One region of the Pseudoalteromonas sp. GABNS16E genome, then DNA from elsewhere that is predicted to be linked to it. Evidence: predicted binding sites of a transcription regulator. Region 1 holds the regulator's gene; the other holds the start of a gene.
The links. Region 1 encodes MetJ, which represses methionine synthesis genes. Its sites were predicted from a motif close to TAGACGTCTAGACGTCTA; they were not measured.

Region 1 (3,436 bases):
GTGATTACTCAATTGCAGCAAAATATCAGCAACGGCTTGCTTATCTTGTTGTTGATAACTTTGCCACAGCGATACCAATGTATCGGTGGTTTTACCCGCAGCAGATACAACCACGCAATCGCCAGGCTGTGTGTGGCCAATAATTATTTTTGCCACACTTTGATAGCGCTCGCCCGAGCTTAAGCTCGAGCCGCCAAATTTATGTACACTGTTTACCATACTCAATCACCACAAAGCTGGATGAGCAGCCTGCTGCTTTACATCACCATTGGCATTGCCTGCAGCTTTACCAACACGCCCTACATTTTTATTTTGACCAGGTTTAACTAAGTTAAATACACGTTCAAAATCAGCCAGTAGGTCTTCTACATCTTCAATACCGACCGAAATACGAATTAGCGTATCGCCCACACCCGCCTCTAAACGTGCTTGAGCTTCCATACCTGCGTGAGTCATGGTCGCAGGATGACAAATTAAACTCTCAACCCCACCTAACGATTCTGCTAAGCTAAATTCTTTAAGGCTTGTTAAAAACGCCGCAGCATCATTCACATCGCCTTTAATATCAAAACTAACCATACCACCAAACCCAAGCTGTTGGGCTTTAGCAAGCGCATGTTGAGGATGCGATTCAAGGCCTGGGTAGTAAACTTGGCTAACATACTCAGAGCTTTCTAGGTATTTAGCAATTGCCAGGGCATTTTCTTGGTGCTGTTTTAAACGCACATTTAAAGTACGTAAACCACGTAACGTTAAATAGCTATCAAATGGTGCGCCGGTAATACCAATGTTATTGGCCCACCAAGCAAGCTCATCACCAAGCTCTTGTGTAGCAGCAACAACTGCACCGCCTACAACATCAGAATGGCCGTTTATATATTTAGTGGTTGAGTGCACAACAATATCTACGCCAAACTTAATTGGGTTTTGTAATGCCGGTGATAAAAAGGTGTTATCGGCGGCCACTAATGCACCGCACTGTTTTGCTATATCCGTCACGGCTTTAATATCCGTTAGGCGCAGCACAGGGTTACTTGGTGTTTCTATCCAAATTAATTTAGGTTTAATGGTTAAAATTTGTTCTAGGCTTTCTGGTTTAGTTAAATCAAGCACTTTAAGTTTAAGCAAGCCGCGCTTTTCTAACGACGTAAATAAACGGTAGCTGCCGCCATAACAATCGTGAGGAATAACCAATGTATCATCGTTATTTAATAACTGTGTGGCTAAGTGCACTGCTGCCATGCCCGTAGCAGTAATAATTCCGCGTGCGCCACCTTCAAGCTCTGCTAGAGTGTCAGCTAAAATATCGCGATTAGGATTACCACTGCGTCCATAGTCGTATGCGCGCTTAGTATCAAAATCGGCAAACGAATAAGTCGTCGATAAATAAATTGGCGGTACAACGGCGCCATGATGTTTATCGGCATCAACCCCATTTCGTACAGCAATGGTTGCTTTGTTTTTTTCGCTCATATTCGTCACCTGATTAATTTGGATGTTTAGACGTCTAAAAGAGTAAGTTATCCATTATAATAAGTCAAAGCATTTAAAGCTCTAGATGGCTAAAAATAACAGACGCGTAAAACTTCAATGAGGCTGTATTTACTATTACAGACAGCTTATTAAGATAGATTGCTATCTATTATTTGACTATCTTTTTTAAAACGATAGAATTTCACGCATATTTACACGCTTTTAACGCCGTGTGAGAAATTAATAATCTGAGGCAACGATACATCTTATGGCTAAATGGAATGGTGAGTATATTCACCCATACGCAGAACACGGGAAAAAATCAGAGCAAGTTAAAAAGATCACCGTTTCGATCCCGCTAAATGTATTAAAAGTATTAACTGATGAGCGTACACGTCGTCAAATAAACAACCTGCGTCATGCAACAAACAGCGAGTTACTATGCGAAGCGTTTTTGCATGCCTTTACAGGCCAGCCATTACCTAATGATGATGACCTACGTAAAGATAACGCAGAAAAAGTACCTGAAGAAGTTAAAAAAATAATGCAAGAAATGGGTTTAGAAGTGCCTATTTTAGACGAAGAATAAAACGTCTTTTTAAACAAAAAAACCTCAGCATGCTGAGGTTTTTTTGTTTCAGCGCTATATATTACGCCATATAATTTTCCGGTAAGTCAATTTGTGCCACGCCCGACTCAACAGCAGCAATAGCAACCGCCTTGGCTATACGTGGTAATAAACGCGGGTCCATAGGTTTAGGAATAATGTAGTCTGCACCAAATTCGAGCTTTTCTACACCCGCTGCTTTTAATACTTGCTCAGGCACTGGCTCTTTAGCAATACTACGAATAGCTTCAACAGCCGCTATTTTCATTTCATCGTTAATTGCGCTTGCACGTACATCAAGTGCACCACGGAAAATAAACGGGAAACATAAAACATTATTAACTTGGTTAGGGAAATCAGAACGCCCCGTTGCCATAATTAAGTCTTTACGTGCACTGTGCGCAAGCTCAGGTGCAATTTCAGGATCTGGGTTTGAACATGCAAACACCACTGGCTTATCAGCCATTAGTTTTAGATCTTCAGGTGCAAGTAAGTTAGGACCCGATACACCTACAAACACATCAGCATCAGCAATTACATCTTGTAGAGTACGCTTATCTGTATTGTTAGCAAAAAGCTGTTTGTATTCGTTTAAGTCATCGCGGCGAGTATGAATAACCCCTTTGCGGTCTAGCATATAAATATGTTCGCGCAGTGCACCACACTTAATTAACAGCTCCATACAAGCAACCGCTGCAGCGCCTGCACCTAAACATACAATAATGGCATCTTCTATTGATTTGCCCTGCACTTCTAAGGCGTTAAGCATACCTGCCGCAGTTACAATAGCGGTACCGTGTTGGTCATCATGAAAAACCGGAATACTGCAACGCTCAATAAGTGCTTTTTCAATTTCAAAACACTCTGGCGCTTTAATATCTTCTAAGTTAATACCACCAAACGTGTCTGCAATATTAGCCACTGTATTTATAAAGTCTTCGGTGGTGCGATGCTTAACTTCAATATCAATAGAATCTAAGCCAGCAAAACGTTTAAATAAAAGCGCCTTACCTTCCATAACAGGTTTAGAGGCTAAAGGCCCCAAATTACCCAAACCTAAAATTGCCGTACCATTACTGATCACCGCAACCATATTACCTTTACCGGTATATTTATATGCATTGGCTGGGTCTGCTGCAATTTCGCGCACAGGCTCTGCAACACCAGGGCTGTATGCTAATGCTAAGTCTTGCACCGTTTCGGCTGGTTTTGTTAGCTCAATGCTGATTTTGCCTGGAACGGGGTGAGAGTGGTAGTGTAATGCTTGTTCACGAAAATCTGACATAACGCGATGGTATCCTGCAATTTAAGTTAAGTGAGAGGGAGTATGGGGCTAAGATACTCTTATTATTTTTA
Region 2 (3,436 bases), on a different contig from region 1:
GTCACAGCTAAGGATGTAACCACCCTTTTTAACATCTGCTAATTGCTGAGCGTCACGCGCTTGTTGCTCAAGACCTTGGCGAGTAAAGATAAGTGATGTAGGACCATCTTTACGCTCAATAGCTTGTTGCCATGCAATTGCCGACTCAACTTGGTCACACGGGCGCCAGTTGTATAAGTTTGGCGTTAGACGCATGCTAGCAATTTGCTCTACCGGTTGGTGAGTTGGACCGTCTTCACCTAGGCCGATTGAATCGTGCGTGTATACAAAAATGCTTGGTTGCTTCATTAGCGCAGCCATACGTACCGCATTTTTTGCGTATTCAACAAACATTAAGAACGTTGCCCCGTAAGGAATAAAACCTTTATGAAGGGCAATACCATTCATAATTGCCGACATACCAAACTCACGTACACCGTAGTAAACGTAGTTACCGCTTGCATCGTCTGCAGTTAGCCCTTTAGAGCCATCCCAAATTGTTAAGTTTGATCCAGCTAAATCGGCTGAGCCACCCATGAATTCTGGTAATAACGGGCCAAATGCATTTAATGCATTTTGCGACGCTTTACGAGATGCAGGGTTTGCAGGGTTTGCTTGTAGTTGCTCTATGTACGCTTGAGATTTTTCAGCCCAATCGCCTGGAAGTTCGTTATTAATACGGCGCTTATATTCAGCTGCAAGCTCTGGGAATGCCTTTGCGTATGCTGCAAATTTTTCGTCCCAGCTAGATTCAAGCTGTTGACCTTTTTCTTTGCTATCCCACTGTGCGTAAATATCATCAGGGATTTCAAATGCACCGCCAGACCAGCCTAAAAATTCGCGAGACGCTGTAATTTCGTCATCACCTAATGGCGCGCCGTGACAATCGTGGCTACCAGATTTGTTAGGTGAACCGTAACCAATCACTGTTTTACAACAAATTAGTGATGGTTTGTCGGTAACACTTTGAGCCTCTGCTATTGCAGCACTAACAGCATCGCTGTCGTGACCATCAACGTCACTTATTACATGCCAGCCGTACGCTTTAAATCGTGCTGGTGTATCGTCGCTAAACCAACCTTCAACTTCACCATCGATTGAAATACCGTTGTCATCCCAAAAAGCCACTAACTTGCCAAGGCCTAATGTGCCAGCAAGTGAACATGCTTCATGAGAAATACCTTCCATTAAACAACCGTCACCCATAAATGCATATGTGTAGTGATCAACAATGTCGTGGCCTTCACGGTTAAATTGTGCAGCAAGCGCTTTTTCAGCAATCGCCATACCTACCGCATTTGTGATCCCCTGACCTAGTGGGCCCGTAGTAGTTTCAATTCCTGGTGCATAACCGTACTCAGGGTGGCCTGGCGTTTTAGAATGCATTTGACGGAAGTTTTTAATTTCATCAAGTGGTAAGTCGTAACCAGTTAGGTGCAATAGAGAATAGATAAGCATTGAACCGTGGCCGTTTGAAAGAATAAATCTGTCACGGTCAGCCCACTCTGGATTAGTTGGATTATGCTTTAGATAATCGCGCCATAATACTTCTGCGATGTCGGCCATGCCCATTGGGGCTCCAGGGTGGCCAGATTTGGCCTTTTGTACTGCGTCCATTGACAAGACGCGAATAGCATTTGCAAGTTCTTTGCGAGATGGCATGAATTCTCCTACCTTTATGTGTATTTGCGCGGGTACTTATGTGTTCGTTAATACCCTTAAGTAACTTAAGAGCTGTTATAGCAACCATTCTTACTTAATGTGGGTGCACTGTGCAATTAAAAACCCCATAAAAATGGGCTATTATGAATATTTTTTAAGACCAAAAAGTTATTACTCATTTTATTTAGACGTCTAGGCGTAAAAACACTATGCAAGGAGTTTTGTTTTAGATAAAATACGCCCCTTAATTTTTTAGCGCTAATACCGACGTTTGTGAAGCGCAATATTTGTGAGCAGAAATACAATGGCAAAACATTTATTTACTTCTGAATCTGTTTCTGAAGGTCATCCGGATAAAATCGCCGATCAAATCTCTGATGCGGTACTTGATGCTATCCTAGAGCAAGACTCTCATGCCCGTGTTGCGTGCGAAACTTACGTAAAAACCGGTATGGTTATGGTTGGTGGTGAAATTACCACTAGCGCATGGGTTGATATTGAAGAAATTACACGTAAAACAGTACGTGAAATTGGCTACACGCATTCAGACATGGGTTTCGATGCAGACTCGTGTGCAATTTTAAACACTATTGGTAAGCAGTCTCCTGATATTAACCAAGGTGTTGACCGTACTAGCCCAGAAGAACAAGGTGCTGGCGACCAAGGCCTTATGTTTGGTTATGCATGTAACGAAACAGAAGTACTAATGCCTGCGCCAATTACTTACTCACACCGTTTAGTACAGCGCCAAGCGCAAGTACGTAAAAGCGGCGAGCTTAACTGGTTACGCCCAGATGCAAAATCTCAAGTAACTTTTGCATACGAAAACGGCAAGCCAGTAGGTATTGATGCAGTTGTACTTTCTACTCAGCACGCTGAAGAAATTTCGCAAAATGACTTAGTTGAAGCCGTGATGGAAACCATCATTAAGCCGGTACTTCCTGCCGAGCTTATTACTAGCGCGACTAAATTTTTCATTAACCCAACGGGTCGTTTTGTAATTGGTGGACCTATGGGCGACTGTGGTTTAACGGGTCGTAAAATCATCGTAGATACATACGGTGGTATGGCACGTCACGGTGGCGGTGCTTTCTCAGGTAAAGATCCATCAAAAGTTGACCGCTCAGCTGCATACGCTGCACGTTACGTAGCTAAAAACGTAGTGGCTGCAGGCCTTGCTGATAAGTGTGAGCTACAAGTATCTTACGCAATTGGTGTAGCAGAGCCTACCTCTATCAGCGTTGAAACTTTTGGTACAAGCAAGCTTGAAGAAGGTCGTTTAATTGAGCTTATTCGTGAGCACTTTGACCTACGCCCTTACGGCTTAATTCAAATGCTTGATTTAGAGCGCCCTATCTACCAACCAACAGCGGCATACGGTCACTTTGGTCGTGACGAATTCCCATGGGAACGTACAGATAAAGCAGACGCACTTCGCGCAGCGGCTGGCCTATAAGCCAAAATGCATTAAATAATAAACGGCCCTTTTAAGGGCCGTTTTTATATCTAAAGCAAAGGCTAATTATGCGCTTTATATCAATTGCATTAATTTAGTTGTTTATCATAGCACCCAAAAAATAGTGCAATAACAAAGTGAATTTACGGCGTACAGTTATTTTATATAAATAATTTTAACGCAGTCAGTGCGCTATTTAATACGCTAAACTAATCGTGTTTTGAATTAAATTGGTATTAGCTAGCCCTCGAATTTCGCACGGTTTTAGGTATATACTCTTTGTATAATAAAAGCTTAAGGGATAAGTAAATGGCCAATAATTTTCGCGTTATGTTTGTA

Region 2: a site for MetJ is predicted at 1,827-1,844, ahead of metK (methionine adenosyltransferase). Genes of this name have one in related genera too.

The regions. Positions count from the first base shown of each region.
Region 1 covers NZ_JAQREZ010000001.1:169,410-172,845, reverse strand. The annotation lists gene metL (bifunctional aspartate kinase/homoserine dehydrogenase II) at 1-219, opposite strand, end outside; gene metB (cystathionine gamma-synthase) at 226-1,473, opposite strand; gene metJ (met regulon transcriptional regulator MetJ) at 1,742-2,062, shown strand; gene PSI06_RS00740 (malic enzyme-like NAD(P)-binding protein) at 2,124-3,365, opposite strand.
Region 2 covers NZ_JAQREZ010000007.1:13,180-16,615, reverse strand. The annotation lists gene tkt (transketolase) at 1-1,641, opposite strand, end outside; gene metK (methionine adenosyltransferase) at 1,946-3,097, shown strand; gene PSI06_RS04585 (hypothetical protein) at 3,407-3,436, shown strand, end outside.